DNA from 4 places in the Streptomyces sp. NPDC001617 genome. Region 1 is predicted to be linked to each of the others. Evidence: riboswitches for the same ligand, from Rfam matches in the RefSeq annotation. Region 1 holds a riboswitch; each other region holds the start of a gene.
What was found. Region 1 has a riboswitch for cyclic di-AMP ahead of ACWC09_RS19235 (M23 family metallopeptidase). Riboswitches for the same ligand answer to the same signal wherever they lie in the genome.

Region 1 (4,205 bases):
ACCGCGAGGACTGGCGGCTGTCCCAGCTGCACGGCCGCTGGGCCGCCGAGTCGCTGCTCACCCGGTCCCCTCTCACCTACGGTGAGAAGATCATCGGCAGCCGCCGCGGCCATACCGGTCACCAGCACCTGCCCTGGGTCGCCCTCGACACCGACGCCACCGAGGAGCGCGGCGAGGTCTACGGCTGTGCGCTCGGCTGGTCCGGCTCCTGGCGGCTCTCGGTGGCGCAACTCCCCGACGCGCGCGTGCAGATCACCGGCGGCGCCGGCTACGACGACTCCGGGCTGCTGCGGCTGGAGGCGGGGGAGTCGTACACCACCCCCGTCTTCGCCGGCCTGTGGAGCGACGGCGGCTTCGGCGGGGCGAGCCGGGCCTGGCACGCGTACCAGCGCGCGTATGTCGTTCCGGGCGCGGAGCAGGACCGTCCGGTGCTGTTCAACTCCTGGGAGGCCACGGAGTTCGACATCTCCGAGGAGCAGCAGGGCGCCCTGGCCCGACGGGCCGCGGCGATCGGCGTCGAGCTGTTCGTCGTCGACGACGGCTGGTTCGGCAAGCGCGTCAGCGACCGCGCAGGGCTCGGCGACTGGACCCCCAATCCGGACCGCTTTCCCAAGGGCCTGGGGCCACTCGCGGACTACGTGCACGCGCTCGGCATGCAGTTCGGCATCTGGGTCGAGCCCGAGATGGTCAACCCGGACAGCGACCTGTACCGCGCACACCCCGACTGGGTCCAGTTCCAACCGGGACGAAAGCGGACGGAGTTCCGCAATCAGCTCGTGCTCAACCTGGCCCGCGAGGACGTCCAGGAGTACCTCTGGGAGCAGCTCGACGCGCTCCTCGCGAGCGCTCCGATCGACTACGTCAAGTGGGACTTCAACCGCTGCTTCACCGACGCCGGTTGGCCCGCCGACTCCTACCCCCAGCGACTCTGGGTCGACCATGTCCGCGGCCTGTACACCCTGCTGGACCGGCTGCGGGCGGCCCACCCGGGTGTCGCCTTCGAGTCCTGCTCGGGCGGCGGCGGACGTATCGACCTCGGGGTCCTGAGCCGTACGGACCAGGTGTGGACCTCCGACAACACCGACCCGCTCGACCGGCTCGCCATCCAGCACGGCTTCAGCCAGATCCACCCCGCGCGGGTGATGGCCGCCTGGGTCACCGACAGCCCCAACACCCAGCTCAACGGCCGGGTCAGCTCGCTGCGCTTCCGGTTCGTGAGCGCCATGGCCGGAGTGCTCGGGGTCGGCGGGGACCTCACCGAGTGGACCGAGGACGAGCTCGCCGAGGCCCGCGAGTGGGTGAGCCTCTACAAGGAGATCCGGCCGCTCGTCCAGCACGGCGACCTCTACCGGCTGCGGCCGCCGACGGGCGGGCTGAGCGCGGTGCAGTACACGCGCGGCGACGAGACGGTCGTCCTGGCCTGGCTCCAGGCGCAGGGGTACGGCGAGCCCGTACCGGCGCTGCGGCTGCGCGCCCTCGACCCGACAGCGTCGTACGAATGCCTCGAAACGGGCGAAGTACATCGAGGTGCCGTATTGCTGCATCACGGACTGCGTACCGACTTGCGTGGCGACCTCAATGCGGCAGTTTTCCGCCTGCGTCGCATCTGAGTCTTCTGTCCGAATTGGCGCCTTGATTGCACTTCATTCCAACTCGCTCTGGAGTAAAGGGAGCTGGAGCGGCGGCACGTGAGGAGCGTCATATTCGTGACCGAGCGTGGCCCGTCATGTTCACGTAATTAGGGCGCTTTTCGTGGGCCGTTGAGCGGCGGGGCGATCCCGTAATTGACGGAGAGTGACCGGGAATTTTCACAGCGGATCAAGAGAAACGCATTCACAGGGAACCGCCGCTTGTCCCTTTGCGTCCTCGTCGCTTACGTTCCACACCAATCCGGACGGACGCCCAATCCTGCCGCCGACCGGTATCCGCACCAACTCACCCGTGAACGGCAGGAGCGGGGGACCCACAGGCACAACCGCCTGTTCCGGTCTCCGGAACAGGCTAGGGGTAAAGCCGCGTCCAGCGCGTGGCCGGGCATCTCCAGTCCGCACCCGACAGCTCACCTCGCAGGCGCCGGAGAGGAATTCGCCATGCCCGCGAAGGGTAAGCACCGCCGCCCGAAGTCCCAGCGCTTCACCCGCTCCATCGCCGTCGCCGGAACCGGTGGCGCCGCCCTCGCCCTTCCGCTGATGGGGGCCACCGGCGCCCACGCGGCCACCGTGCAGTCCGCTTCTCAGTCGGTTTCGGAAAAGGCCGTTCAGGCTCTTCCGAATACGGCGAAGAAGGCGACCGAAAAGAAGAGTGCCGCGAACAGTGCGGGTGTGCGCACCTATTCGGTGCGGGTCGGTGACTACCTCTCGAAGATCGCCGACGAGCAGAACGTCAGCGGTGGCTGGCGCAGGCTCTACGAGGACAATCGCGAGGCCGTCGGCGACAACCCGTCGCTGATCCACCCGGGCCTCAAGCTCACGATCGGCAAGAAGGCCGCGACGAGCACCACCGAGTCGTCCTCCTTGCGGGGCTCCGCCACGAAGAAGAGCTCGGCCTCGAACAAGGCCACCACTCAGAGCGCCAAGACCACCAGCGCCTCCACCGGCTTCCAGCTCCCGGTCTCCGGCGGCACCATCGGCACCGGCTACCACGTGGCCGGCAGCATGTGGTCCAGCGGCTATCACACCGGCGTCGACTTCGTCGTCCCGACCGGCACCTCCATCAAGTCCGTGGGCGCGGGCACGGTCGTCACCGCGGGCTGGGGTGGCGCCTACGGCAACCAGGTCGTCGTCAGGCTCGCCGACGGCTACTACGCCCAGTACGGCCACATGTCCCAGATCTCCGTCTCGGTCGGCCAGACCGTGTCCGAGGGTCAGCAGCTCGGCCTCTCCGGCGCGACCGGCAATGTGACCGGCCCGCATCTGCACTTCGAGATCCGCACCACGCCGGACTACGGCTCCGACGTGGACCCGGTCGCCTACCTCCGTTCCAAGGGCGTCGCCGTCGGCTGACCCCCCGCCGACAGCCTCGCCCGACACGCCGCCGAAGGCCGGACCCCGATCCCCGGGTCCGGCCTTCGGTGTGTTCGGAATCGCCGTGTGCCCGGAATCGCGGGGCTCGTGATCGTTTCATTGCGGTCGTGTGGCGGGCGATACGACGGTGTCGACAGTGGAGGGGCAGTGGGGGCACGATGATCTCCGTAGCTCTGCAAGCGCTTTCTAAGGGTTCTGATGCTCACCACGACATCGAAGGAGCCGCCACCCCATGACGACAACCCGTAGAGCGTTCGGAGCCCTGGCCGCAGGTGCCGCCCTGGCTGCCCTCGCCCCCGTGGCGAACGCGAGCGCCACACCGCGCCGCCACCGCGGCCGTCTCCTCGCCCACGACGACTTCCGCCACGGCCTCGGCCGGTGGGCCGTCGAGCTGGAGAAGGGCGGGACCGTCGCCGCCTCCCGCGGAACCCTGGAGGTCGACGTACCCGCCGGGGCGACGGTCTGGTTCAAGAAGCGGTTCGAAGGGCCCTACGTTCTCGAATACACCGCGACGGCCGTGTCGGAGGGCGGGGTCAACGACCGGGTCTCCGACCTCAACAACTTCTGGAACGCGACCGACGTCCGCTCCCCGGACGACATCTTCGCCACCCCGCGCGGCGGGGCGCTGGCCGAGTACGACTACCTCAAGACCTACTACGTCGGCTACGGCGCCAACACCAACACCACGACCCGGCTGCGGCGCTACGTCGGCGAGGCGGGCGTCCGTCCGCTGATCTACGACTACACCGAGCCGCTGCTTGTCGCGAACGAGCCCGACCGGGTCCGTATCGTCTCGGACGGATCGACCGTGCGCTGGTGGAACAACGGGCGGCTCGTCTTCGACTACAGCGACCCTGAGCCGTACACAAGTGGCCACTTCGCCTTCCGGACGACATGGAGTCATTTCCGGATCAGCGACTTCAGGGTCTGGGCGTTGCTCCCCCAACATCCCTGATCAGAGGGTTATTCCAAGTTTGGTCAACACTTTAGGCGTGGCTTATCTCACCGTCCGTCAACCCTTTCCTACGGTCGCGTAGGTCACATTCGAAGGTTCATCATGACCGCTGTGGCAGACGATTCGAAGAGTGACAGCAGATCAGTGATCGGGTCGTACGTTGCGGTGGGGGACAGCTTCACCGAGGGCGTCGGCGACCCCGGCCCCGACGGGGCGTTCGTCGGCTG
Region 2 (4,205 bases), on a different contig from region 1:
TGCACCGTCGTCATCCCGGTGGCCGCGATCGTGCCGGCCGGCCATGAGCTGGCCGACCGGGACCGGATCACCCTGGCCGAGCTGTGCGCGCATCCGCTCGCGCTCGGCTCGGCCGGCACCAGCCAGCGTGAACTCTTCGACATCGGAGTCCAGTTGGAGGGCCTCACGGTCCGTCCCGCGCTGGTCTGTGACGCGCTCGCCCCACAGTACGAGTTCGTACGATCGGGCGGTGGCATCGCCCTCGTCGGCGATCTCGGCGATCTGGAGGAGGGCGCGTGCACGGAGGGCGTCGCCCACGTCCGGATCGACCACCCGGTCTTCAGGCAGCGCGAGGCCCAGGTCCAGACGATGCTCGGCCGCCGACTGCCGTGGGCGGCCTCGCAGTTCACGGAGTCGCTGGTGTCACGGCTGGACCGGCGCACCTGAGCTTCACGCGGGCGAGGGCCGGCGAGCCGCCGTTGTCACGGCTCGACCGGCGTCCCGGGCCTCACGCGGGGCGTACCGCGATACGGATCGCCGCCTCCCCGGCGTTGTGGATCGACTCCTCACGGATGACCGAGCCCGGACCGGGCGCGTGGATCATCAGGCCGTTGCCGGTGTAGATGCCGACGTGGCTGAAGTTGTCGTGGAAGAAGATCAGGTCCCCGGGACGGCTCTCGGCGACCGGGATCACCATGCCGGTGCTCGACTGCTCGTGCGTGCTGCGCGGCAGGGCGACACCGGCGGCCTTCCAGGCGGCCTGGGCGAGCCCGGAGTTGTCGTACGACTCCGGCCCGACCCCGCCCCACAGGCACGGCCTGCCGATCTGCGCGCGGGCGAAGGCGACGGCACGGTCGGCCTTGGTGGCGCTGGGTGTCGTCTCGACGGCCGGGACGCCCGTCTCGAGCACGGTCGGCTGCTGCCCACGCCAGTCCTCGACCGCCGGCACACCGGTGTCGAGAACCGACGGCTCCTGCAGCCGCCGAGCCTCGTCGGCCGCGCGGCGCGCCTGCTCCTGCGCCACCGGGTCCCGCCAGTCGACTTGGGGTGCCGACGGAGCGACGAGCTGCTGGGCGGCGGTGTCCCAGCCGACCTGTGTCGACACGGCGTCGGCCGCGGTGCGCGTGGCGAGGGGCTGCTGGATCATGGTCGCCCAGCCGGGCTGTGCCGCCAGGGGGTCGCCCCCCGTGAGCGGTGCCACGAGCTGCTGCGCCCCGGTGTCCCAGCCGGGCTGCGTCTGCCGGGCCTCGGGGGTCGCGGGTGATATGGCGGCCTGCTGGACCTGGGTGGCCCAGTCGGCCTGCGCGGGCGCGGCCTGGGGCGTCGTGAACTCGGTGACGAGCTGCTGGGCGGCGGTGTCCCAGCCGGGCTGCGTCCGGCGGGCTTCCCGCCGTGTCGACGAAGCCACGAGCTGCTGTGCGCCGGTGTCCCAGCCGGGCTGCATGCGCCGGGCCTCAAGGCCCACCGGCGATGCGGGGGCCTGCGGTGTCCCGGAGTCCGAGCCCGGCTGCATGCGCCGGGCCTCAAGACCCGGCGGCGATGCGGGGGCCTGCGGTGTCCCGATGTCCGCCCCGGGCTGCATGCGTCGGGATTCCAGGGCCGCCTGCGGCGTCACGGCCTGCTGTGCGCCGGTGTCCCAGCCGGGCTGTGCCGTCGGGGCGTCGGTCGCCGTGCGCTGGGCCGGGACGGCCCAGTTGACCTGGGTCGGTGTGGGCTCGATCGCCGCGGGCGGTGTGCTCTGCCGAGTCGCTGTCTGCCAGGTGCCCTGGGCCGCCCAGGCCGGCGTCGCGACAGCCGCGCGCGGGACCGAGGTCTGCCGGGCGATGTGCCGGTACAGGAGATCGCTGGCCGCGGCGACCTTGCGCTGACTGTCCTGCTTGGACCGGCGCAGGACCGTCTGCCTCGACTCGGGGGCCGCCGGGGTCGGGGGAGCTCCGGCGGCCTCCTGCCGGGGACTGGGTACGGCGGGCAGCGCGGGCGTGGGACCGGCCGTGAGCTCGGCGACCGGGCCGGAGGTCAGCTCGGCCACCGGACGGCGGGCGCCTCCGGCGGGCAGCTCGGCCACGGGCCGGCCGGGGGCCTCCAGCGCACGGGCGGCGGGAAGCTCCGCCGGACGCGCGGGCCGGGACGCGGCCGGACGGGCGGACGTCTCCCTGGCCGGCCTCCGGTCGGTCGGCAGAATGGCCGGAATCGTCGGCCCCAGCGACGCACGCGCCACGTCGAACCACTGCCGGGTGACGTTGTCGAGATCGGGGTCCGAGCCTCTGCGCGCACTCCCGCCCTGTCCCCGCGAACCACGCGAGCCCTGCACCCGGGTCAGGTTGAACTGGCCGGTGTCGTCCTCGGCACGGTCGTAGAGGCTGCTCACCCGCTGCCGGACGGCTTCACGGCTGGGTCCCTCGTCGGAGTTACGCGCACCGGGAAGCCCGAAGCCTCCGGCGCGCGACGATCGTTCCGGCGCCATGGGAGCCGTACTCCTTCCGTACTCCGCCTACCGAGTTAGCTGTCGGGTTCGGGCGGCCGTTCCGGAAGGATTGCCCTACGGTCCTTGCCCCGAAGGACAGTTGGACCGATTCACCCCATGATTCGGTTGGGTCCCCGGCTCCGGCTGCCCATGCGGACGCACCGGATTCGGCGGAGGCCGCTCTTCCCGACGGGGTTCGCCGGAGTGACTCGAGCGGCCTGAGGCCAAGTTAGCCAACTTGTGCGCCCCGTGTGAAGGTTGAAGGCCGGAATGTCCGATACGCTTTTGTGACCTTCGTCGTGACGCGTCGTCAGATCCGCCCGTTGTGTACGCACGGCATCCGTTCGACTACGGACCGTGGTCCAACCCGGCGAGCGGAGAGCGTCAGGAACGCGGGCGCTCGTCGTGGGCGGCCGCGCGCTCGGCGTTCCGCTTCTTGATCCGCGCGCCCTCCTTGCGGACCTCGGCCTGGACGGCGCGCTCCTTCACCAGCCACTCGGGCTGCTCCTGCTTCAGCGTCTCGATCTGCTCGGTGGTGAGGGGCTCGGTGATCCCGCCGCGGGCGAGACCCGAGATGGACACGCCGAGCTTCTCCGCGACCACCGGTCGGGGGTGCGGACCCTTGGCCCGCAGCTCGCGCAACCACTCGGGTGGATTCGCCTGCAGCTCGTCGAGCCGGGCGCGCGTGACGTCACCCGCACGGAACTCGGTGGGGGTGGCCTCGAGGTACACACCCAGCTTCTTCGCCGCCGTGGCGGGCTTCATCGTCTGGGTGGTCTGGTGCGACTTCATACGGTCCAGGGTATCGAGCGCGTACGAGACCTCCGACCACGGCCGGTAACCTGGCGGGGTGACAGGCTCGGAAGCATCCCAGACGTTCCGGCTTGCGTACGTCCCGGGGACGACGCCCGCCAAGTGGGTGCGGATCTGGAACGAGCGCCTGCCCGACACCCCGCTGACCCTCCAGGCCGTACCGGTCACCGAGGCATCCGACCTCCTGCGGGCCGGCGAGGCCGACGCGGGCCTGGTGCGGCTGCCGGTGGACCGCGCGTTCTTCAGCGCGATCCCCCTCTACACCGAGACGACGGTGGTCGTGGTCCCCAAGGACCATGTGATCACCGCGGCCGAGGAGATCACCCTCGCCGACCTGGCCGACGAGGTGCTCCTTCACCCCCTCGACGACGTCCTCGACTGGGACGGCCCGCCCGGTGAGCCCGCCTTCGAACGCCCCGCCACCACCGAGGACGCGATCGAACTCGTCGCGGCGAACATCGGCCTCCTGGTCGTTCCCCAGTCCCTGGCCCGCCTCCATCACCGCCGCGACCTCACCTACCGCCCGGTGACGGACGCTCCCCAGTCGAGCGTCGCCCTGTCCTGGCCGGAGGAGGCCACCACGGACCTGGTAGAGGACTTCATCGGCATCGTCCGGGGCCGCACGCCGAACAGCTCCCGGGGCCGAAGGTCGCAGCCGCAGGAGAAGCCGGCGGACCAGCCCGCGGCCCGGCGCAAGCCCACCGCGGGCAAGACACAGGGCCGCAGCCCTCGCGGCGCGACGAGCAGCACCAAGGGCGCCAAGGGCACCAAGAACACGAACCGCGGGAAACCCCGCCGCCGCTCCTAGGCCGCCCGGCCGTCAGCCGAGAGGAAGCTCCGTGATTGAGGGGACCCTGACCAGGACATTCCGAAGCTCCGCCGGTGACGTCCGCTGGGACAGCCTCGGCGACCCCGCCAAGACCCCGGTCGTCCTCCTCCACGGCACGCC
Region 3 (4,205 bases), on a different contig from region 1:
GCATCTGCACGAGGCCCGCGGCGTACAGCGGCTGATGGTCGAGGGCGGCGGCACCATCCACACCCAGCTCCTCCAGCAGGGCCTGGCCGACGAACTCCAGCTGGTCCTCGCTCCCCTCTTCGTGGGCGATCCGGAGGCACCTCGGCTGTTCGGGCCGGGCGGATACCAGGCCGGCCGGCTGCGCCTCCTGGAGACCCGGCGCATCGAGGACGTGGTCCTCATGCGCTACGAGCCGACGGCACCCGGCGCCGGCACGGTGACGTCCGCCGCCGACCGCCACTGGCTGCGGCTCGCCTGCGAGTTGGCGGCGCTGTGCCCGCCGTCCGAGACGGCGTTCAGCGTCGGGGCGGTGGTGGTGGCGGCCGACGGCACGGAGCTGGCGCGCGGACACTCCCGTGAGGCCGGCGATCCCACGGTCCACGCGGAGGAGGCCGCCCTGGCCAAGCTGGACCCGGCCGACGCGAGGCTGGCGACCGCGACGGTGTACAGCAGCCTGGAGCCCTGCGCACGACGGGCGTCCCGACCGAAGCCGTGCTCGCGGCTGATCCTGGAGGCGGGGGTGCGGCGGGTGGTGACGGCTTGGCGGGAGCCGGACACGTTCGTGGAAGAGGCCGACGGGAGTGGGCTGTTGGCCGCGGCGGGGGTCGATGTGGTGGTGCTGGGGGAGTACGAGGGGCCGGCGAAGGGGCCCAACGGGCATCTGTTGAGCTGAGTCCTGGGGTGCGGGCGGGCGGGGGCCGGCCGGCAGTTCCCCACGGCCCTTGCCGGCTGCCCCGCGACTGATATCGGCTGTACCGGCCCGGGGTTCGGCTGGGCCGGTTTGTCCGGCTCCGCAAGCCGTAGCCGGCGTCGGGGTTCAGCCGCCGACCCGCTCCACCGGAATCCACACCTCCGCGTCCGCGTGCGTACCGTCCTCGGACACCCGCGTGCGCGAGAGCGACGGACCCGGCCGGCTCCGGTACGGGTTCGACGGGAACCACTGGGTGTACACATCCCGCCAGAGGTACTGCACCGCCAGCGGAAACGCGCCCGAGGACTCGAACACCGCCCATGTCCCCGGCTCGACGTCCAGACTCTCCGAAGCCCCGGGCACCTCCACGTCGCTCACCACCCCGTGGAAGTAGTCGATTTCGGTGCCTTCCGCATCGTCCGCGGAGTGGTTGCTGACGGCGGCCACGACACCGCCGGGCTCCCCGGCCACACACTCCTGCCAACGCCCCAGCGTCTCCTTGCCGATGCTCTTGACGAACTCCACGATGGCCGGGTTCATCCCCTCGTAGACCAGCGGGACCTGTGTCCCCCTGCCCACGAGCCTGAACCCGTCCTTCTCCACTATCCGGTACCGCATGCTGCCGCTCCCTTCGACGATCAGCCGGAAGGACATCCGAGGCTGGGAGTGCAGCGCGGCGCCGGTCCGCCGCGCCTCACCGGGACCGACCCCGTGCACGGCGCGAAAGGCACGCGCGAACGCCTCGCCCGAGCTGTACCCGTAGCGCACCGCGACATCGAGCAGCGTCCGCTCCCCGGCGAGCACTTCGGCCCCGGCGAGCGTCAGCCGCCGGCGGCGGATGTACTCGGAGAGCGGGATGCCCGCCAGCGCGGAGAACATCCGCCGGAAGTGGTACTCCGACGTCATGGCGATACGGGCCAGCTCAGCCGCGTCGATGGGCTCATCGAGGTGCTCCTCGATGTGGTCCATGGCCTGATTCAGCCGCTCCAGCACTCCTGGCCGTCCTTCCTTCACTGATCTCCACGCTAGGGAAGCCCCACCGTGCCGGACCCGACATCCTGTGCCCGGTGCGGTCGGGTCGCCGGCGCCGCGCAGGGACCGCAGGCCGGCCCCGGCCCACGCCCCAGAACCGGCCGCGATAAACCGTGGTGCTGGGCGTCCCGCGGATGGCGTATGCTGGTGTCACAACGACGCGGGGTGGAGCAGCTCGGTAGCTCGCTGGGCTCATAACCCAGAGGTCGCAGGTTCAAATCCTGTCCCCGCTACTCAGGCTCAGGGCCGGAGTCCAGTACATGGACTCCGGCCCTGAGCGTTTTCCCGTTTCCCAGTTTCCCGGTTTCCCGCCATGGCCCTCCTGTCGTACGGCATCACCCGGGGTGATCGTTCGGCCGCCCTCCGCATAACAACTGACATACGGTCAATGGCTGTGAAGATCCTGAGGAGTGGCCAACTCGCCCGTTTTTCGCCGGTCATGAGTCCTACGTCCAGGCCAAGAACGTTAATGATCAAGCGGAACACCTTGGAATCCACACCCCGGGTCTATTAACGTTCGATAACGCAGCGCGGTCGTCCCAGCCGTCACAAGAGTCGGCTCCGTGCGCACGCGCCGAATCCCGCAAGGGAACCGGGGAACCACCACCCTGGGGTGAATCGCGCGGATGCCGTCGTGGGCCCACGACAGGTATACGCGCGTAGGAGACCTTCCTGCTCCGAACCCGTCAGCTAACCCGGTAGGCGAGAAGGAAGGAAAGGAGCACGCCCACGTGGCGTCCAACCCGCCTGCCCCGGCAGCCCCGTTCGTGCCGAGCACCGAGCCTTTCGGCTTTCCCGGACCCCGTACCGACGAGGGTCAGTGGGAGGAGTGGAATCCCACCGAGGATTCCCTACGGCCGGTACGTGGTAGGCACCGCGTCGCCAAGCAGCGCGGCGGCGGCGGGCTCGCCCGTAGCTCCACGGTTCTCGGCGTCGGTGTCATAGCCGCCGTCGGCGCGGGCGGCATGGCCAGCGCCAACACCGGCAAGCCGCCGGTCTCCATATCGATGCCCGATCTGGCCTCCGTGACCCATGTGTTCGGCGGGGACTCGGATGCCCCGAAGGGCTCCGCCACGGCGCTCAGCAGCGTCGGCGTGACCTCCGAGGACACCACGCAGGGTGCCAGGGACGCCGGCGAGGCGCTGCGCGACCGCATCATGGCGCAGGCCGAGTCGCAGCAGGTCCAGGTCGACAGCAAGGCCCAGTACGCCACCGAGACCGCCCTCGCCCGGCAGATCGACGACGCCGCCGCCAAGGCCGAGAAGGACGCGGCCGCCAAGGCCGAGGCCGCCAAGGAGAAGGCGGAGGCCGCCGCCAAGAAGGCGGACGAGGCCGCGCGCCTGGCCGAGCTGGCCAAGCAGTACAAGCTTCCGGTCGTGTCCTACACGATCACCGGCACCTTCGGGCAGGCCGGCTCGATGTGGTCCTCCGGGTATCACACCGGGCTCGACTTCGCGGCGCCCACGGGCACCCTCATCAAGGCCATCCACTCCGGCACCGTCACCGAGGCCGGCTGGGCCGGGTCGTACGGCTACCGCACGATCATCACCCTCGACGACGGCACCGAGCTGTGGTTCTGCCACCAGTCCTCGATCAGCGTCAGCGTCGGCCAGAAGGTCGCCACGGGTGACGTCATCGGGCGTATCGGCGCCACCGGCAACGTGACCGGCCCGCACCTTCACCTGGAGGTCCACCCGAACGGGCAGTCCACCGGCATCGACCCGATGACCTGGCTGCGCAGCAAGGGCCTCAACCCGTAGGACACGTCCCGTCGATTCTCCGGCGGCCCTGGCGACGACCCCCGACGTCAGGGCAGCCGGTTTCGGAGCGGAGCCCTCCGGTTGTTCACGGGAAATTCGCGGCCGTTCCGGAAGATCCGTATCCGGTGCGGGTGTTGACGTAGGACATGACTTCTCTTCGCAAGCTGGGCTCCTCCGACCTCGAGGTCTTTCCGCTCGCCCTGGGCGGCAACGTCTTCGGCTGGACCGCCGACGAGGCCACGTCCTTCGCCGTTCTCGACGCGTACGCGGCGGCGGGCGGCAACTTCGTGGACACCGCGGACTCGTACTCGCACTGGGTCGACGGCAACGCCGGTGGTGAGTCCGAGACGATCATCGGCAAGTGGGTCAGGTCCCGCGGCAACCGGTCCGACGTCGTCATCGCGACCAAGGTGAGCCAGCACCCCGATTTCCCGGGCCTGACCGCGGCCAACATCAAGGCCGCCGCCGACGCCTCCCTGCGCCGCCTCGACACCGACCACATCGACCTCTACTACACCCACTTCGACAAGATCGAGGTGCCGGTCGAGGAGATCATCGGGGCGCTCGACGAGCTGGTGAGGGCGGGCAAGGTGCGGCACATCGCCGCGTCCAACATCACGGCCGAGCGGCTCCAGGAGTCCCTGGACCTCTCCGACCGTGAGGGCCTCGCCCGGTACGTCGCC
Region 4 (4,205 bases), on a different contig from region 1:
CGACGGCGTCGAGGTGGTCAACTGGCTTGCCGCGCAGCCCTGGTGCGACGGCAAGGTGGGCATGTTCGGCATCTCCTGGGGCGGGTTCAACTCCCTCCAGATCGCGGCCCTCGCGCCCGAGCCGCTCAAGGCGATCGTCACGGTCTGCTCCACGGACGACCGTTATGACAACGACGTGCACTACACCGGAGGTTCCGTCCTCGGGGTGGACATGCACGCATGGGCGGCGACCCTGCTCGCCTTCGTCTCCCGCCCGCCGGACCCGGAGTACGTCGGTCCGATCTGGCGGGACATGTGGCGGGGACGGCTGGAGGCCGTCGACCCGTTCATCCACACCTGGCTCGCCCACCAGACCCGCGACGACTACTGGCGCCACGGCAGCGTCTGCGAGGACTACGGCACGATCGAGGCCGCCGTCCTCGCGGTGGGCGGCTGGCACGACCCCTACCGCGACACGGTGCTGCGTCTCGTCGAGCACCTCCCGGCCGACCGCGTCCGCGGCCTGATCGGCCCCTGGCCCCACCGGTACCCGGACCACGGCCTGCCGCCCGGCCCTGCGATCGGCTTCCTCCAGGAGACCCTGCGCTGGTGGGACCACTGGCTGAAGGGCATCGACTCCGGGGCGATGCGCGAGCCCTTGCTGCGTTCCTGCATCAGCGACTCGCACGCCCCGGCGACGGTGTACGCCAAGCTGCCGGGCCGCTGGGTGGGCGAGCCGGCCTGGCCTTCTCCCCACGTGACGGCGGTGTCGTACGGCCTTGAGGGCAGTGCTATGTCACATACCACTGCCCCCGTACCGGTCCGCTCACCGCAGCACACAGGCGTCGACGCCGGCCGTTTCTTCCCCTTCGGCAACGACGCCGACCTACCGCCGGACCAGCGGGAGGAGGACGCGCGGTCGGCGTGCTTCGACTTCGAGGTGGGTGAGGAGACCTGGGTGCTGGGGCGGCCGAAGGTGCGGTTGCGGGTGACCTCCGAAGTGAAGAGCGGTCAGATTGCCGCACGGCTGTGCGACCTCGCACCGGACGGCGCGTCGACCCTCGTGACGCGGGGCGTGCTGAACCTGTCGGCCCGTCAGGGACGGGACAGGGACGTGCCGTGGCCCCCCGGCGCCACCGAGGACGTCGAGTTCGAGCTGAACGGCATCGGGTACGCCTTCCCGGCCGGCCACCGCATCCGGCTCGCCGTCTCCTCCGCGTACTGGCCGTGGGTGTGGCCGCAGGCCGACTCGGCGGCCGGGTTCACCCTGGACCCGGCGGGCAGTTCACTGGAACTTCCGGTACGCGCGCGTGCGTCGGACGAGCGGGCGATCACCTTCGAGGAGCCGGAGCAGGCCGAGTCGCTCGGAGTGACCCGCGGCGTAGCCGCTGGTGGATGGAGCCCCGCCACGCTGGACGAGCCGCGCCCCGAGCGGCTGGTGGTGCGGGACGTGGCCAAGGGCGAGTGGCGACTGGAGGTCGGCCCGCGCTACGGCGGCACGCGCGTGTACCCCGACGGCCTGGAGTTCACCGAGGACGCGCTGGAGACGTACACGATCCGGGAGAGCGACCCGTTGTCGGCCCGCACCCGCTCGGACTGGTCAATCCGGCTGCACCGTCCGAATGCGGCCTGGGACACGACGATCCGTACACGGTCCGAGATCACCTGCGACCGGGAATCCTTTTTCACATCCAATGAGGTGATTTGCACGGAGGGTGGGGAGGTCGTCTTCCATCGGACCTGGGAGAAGCGGATTCCACGGACAGCCGGTTGACTACGAGTTGGGCTCATTGCCCGATTTACCACTCTTGCGAAAGCCCGTGACTTGGCTCACTCGGATCCATGATCCACATTCCGGCACATTTCGACCGATCCGCCTTCTCCGGTATGCCAGTTGAGGTTGGCACCCGCAAAGGATCAAGCACCTCAAACGCCTCATATCTAGGTCAACCGGCTTGATGAGTGAATCCGGCACTTGTTCCGGACATGTGCTCTCGCATACGTTCCCGGCCTGTCGGGCGGACGCCGAATCCTGCCGCCGCCCGAACCGTCTACCGAGAACGCACGGCAGGAGCGGGGAACCCAGGTAAGTCGCCGGGTCGGGATGTCTTCGGACATTCCGGATCGGCTAGGGGTGAAGTCGTGTCGCCTTACGGCGATGCGGCCGGGCAGCTCCCGCCCGAACCCGACAGCTCACCTCGCAGGCGCCGGAGAGGAAACCCCGTCATGCCTGCTGCCGCTCAGCCCCGCCGCCTCAGAAGCTCCCGCCTCGCCCGCAAGCTCGCCGTCATCGGTACGGGCGCCGCCGTGCTCGCCCTCCCGGTCATCGGCGCGACCAGCGCCTCCGCGGCCCCCACGTCGGTGGTCACCGCCTCCTCGCTGGGCTATGCCAACAACCTCGACGGCTGGATCCGGGCCTCCCTGCAGGTCATGGCCCAGCACGGCATCCCGGGGTCGTACAACGGCATCTACCGCAATGTGATCCGTGAGTCGTCCGGCAACCCGTACGCCATCAACAACTGGGACTCGAACGCCCTGGCCGGCACCCCCTCCAAGGGCCTGCTCCAGGTGATCGACCCGACCTTCACCGCGTACCACGTCAGCGGCACGTCGTGGGACCCGTACGACCCGGTCGCCAACATCACCGCCGCCTGCAACTACGCGGCCCATCGGTACGGGTCGATCGACAACGTCTGGGGCGCCTACTGAGGCGTACGAGCCGCCTGTCTACCGGGCGCCCGGGAAGAGTCTTTCGAGGACGACGGCGATGCCGTCGTCCTCGTTCGACAGGGTGATCTCGTCGGCCACCGCCTTGAGTTCGGGATGGGCGTTGGCCATGGCGACGCCGTGGGCGGCCCAGTCGAACATGGGGATGTCGTTGGGCATGTCCCCGAAGGCGATCGTCTCCCGCGGGCCCAGGCCCAGGTGTTCGGCGGCCAGGGCGAGGCCCGTCGCCTTGGTGATGCCGCATGGCTGGAGTTCGACGGTGCCGGGCCCCGACATGGTGACGGTGGCCAGAGAACCGACCACCGCGCGCGCGGTCGCCGCCAACTCGTCGTCGGACAGGTCCGGGTGACGCAGCAGCACCTTGCTGATCGGCTCGCACCACAGGTCGTCGCGCCGGTCGACCCGTACGGCGGGCAGCGTGGGGTGCGGCATCAGATAGCCCGGCTCGATGAGCGTGAGGCCGTCCACGCCGTCCTGGTCGACGGCCGCGTACACCTGGCCGACCTCGGCCTCTATCTTGCCGAGGGCCGTCTCGGCCAGCTCCCGGTCAAGGGTGACGGACCACAGCAGACGGTCCGCGTCGGCGTCGTACACCTGCGCGCCCTGCCCGCACACCGCGAGCCCCCCGCTGCCCAGGTCGTCGAGGAGCGGACGCACTCTCGGGGCCGGGCGGCCGGTCACCACGAGGTGCCGGGTGCCGGCCTCCGCCACGCGCGCGAGGGCGGCGACGGACCGGTCGGAGAGCGTGTCGTCGCCTCTCAGCAGCGTGCCGTCCAGGTCGGTGGCGATGAGTGCATACGCGGTGGGTGCGGCCATGATCAGAGAATACGGACAGGACGCACCACCGACTCATCGCGAACCGGACGACCGCCCCGTTCACCGTCGTCCCACGGTCAACTTCCGTACCGCCGTTGACTTTTGATCACCAGGGCGGCCGGTTGTCAGTGGCGGGTGCGACGCTTGTTCTGTCGCACCCACTGGACCGACGGATCGGGGGCCGTTGTGGTGAGGGGATCAGGCGTGCGCCGCCGCCAGGTGCTTGGCGAGCCTCGGCGAGGCGAACTCGGTGCCGCACACGAAGCGCATCACCGGGCCGTACGAGGCCGCCGCCGGAAGGCCGGTGAAGTACAGGCCCGGGACCGAGGACACGTATCCGGCGCCCAGCCTGGGCGTGCCGCGGCTCACGGCGACGTGGGTGCGCAGCTCGGGGCCGAGGAAGTCCATCGCCGCGATGTCGACCCGGTAGCCGGTCGCCGCGATGACGTGATCGGCCGACAGCTTCTCCGTCTGGCCGCCGTGCGTGCGCACCGACAGCGTCGGGCCGGCGCCGTCCGCGTCCGTGCGCACGATCCGGTCGACCTCGCTGACCTGGACCTTGCCCTCGAAGCGGTCGCGCAGCCACCAGGCGCCGAGCGGGCCCAGGACCCGGCGGACCAGGTAGTGACGGGTCTGGGCCGGGAGGTAGCGGTAGGGCTGCGGGTAGTAGCTGAGGGCCCACA

Region 2: linked by a shared signal. The riboswitch ahead of ACWC09_RS09795 (NlpC/P60 family protein) and the one ahead of ACWC09_RS19235 (M23 family metallopeptidase) in region 1 are both predicted to bind cyclic di-AMP.
Region 3: linked by a shared signal. The riboswitch ahead of ACWC09_RS37675 (M23 family metallopeptidase) and the one ahead of ACWC09_RS19235 (M23 family metallopeptidase) in region 1 are both predicted to bind cyclic di-AMP.
Region 4: linked by a shared signal. The riboswitch ahead of ACWC09_RS21185 (transglycosylase SLT domain-containing protein) and the one ahead of ACWC09_RS19235 (M23 family metallopeptidase) in region 1 are both predicted to bind cyclic di-AMP.

The regions. Positions count from the first base shown of each region.
Region 1 is NZ_JBSFHA010000023.1:11,274-15,478, reverse strand. Features, by position in the region: gene ACWC09_RS19240 (alpha-galactosidase) at 1-1,610, shown strand, start outside; cyclic di-AMP (ydaO/yuaA leader) riboswitch at 1,919-2,086, shown strand; gene ACWC09_RS19235 (M23 family metallopeptidase) at 2,091-3,002, shown strand; gene ACWC09_RS19230 (DUF6250 domain-containing protein) at 3,256-3,978, shown strand; gene ACWC09_RS19225 (SGNH/GDSL hydrolase family protein) at 4,123-4,205, shown strand, end outside.
Region 2 is NZ_JBSFHA010000009.1:58,684-62,888, reverse strand. Features, by position in the region: gene ACWC09_RS09800 (LysR family transcriptional regulator) at 1-426, shown strand, start outside; gene ACWC09_RS09795 (NlpC/P60 family protein) at 488-2,443, opposite strand; cyclic di-AMP (ydaO/yuaA leader) riboswitch at 2,452-2,626, opposite strand; gene ACWC09_RS09790 (DUF5997 family protein) at 2,828-3,235, opposite strand; gene ACWC09_RS09785 (LysR family substrate-binding domain-containing protein) at 3,294-4,064, shown strand; gene ACWC09_RS09780 (alpha/beta fold hydrolase) at 4,096-4,205, shown strand, end outside.
Region 3 is NZ_JBSFHA010000068.1:39,675-43,879, forward strand. Features, by position in the region: gene ACWC09_RS37660 (dihydrofolate reductase family protein) at 1-712, shown strand, start outside; gene ACWC09_RS37665 (helix-turn-helix domain-containing protein) at 857-1,723, opposite strand; tRNA gene ACWC09_RS37670 (tRNA-Met) at 1,922-1,995, shown strand; cyclic di-AMP (ydaO/yuaA leader) riboswitch at 2,325-2,481, shown strand; gene ACWC09_RS37675 (M23 family metallopeptidase) at 2,494-3,522, shown strand; gene ACWC09_RS37680 (aldo/keto reductase) at 3,669-4,205, shown strand, end outside.
Region 4 is NZ_JBSFHA010000026.1:95,048-99,252, reverse strand. Features, by position in the region: gene ACWC09_RS21190 (CocE/NonD family hydrolase) at 1-1,753, shown strand, start outside; cyclic di-AMP (ydaO/yuaA leader) riboswitch at 2,009-2,201, shown strand; gene ACWC09_RS21185 (transglycosylase SLT domain-containing protein) at 2,206-2,688, shown strand; gene ACWC09_RS21180 (HAD family hydrolase) at 2,707-3,522, opposite strand; gene ACWC09_RS21175 (FAD-dependent oxidoreductase) at 3,721-4,205, opposite strand, start outside.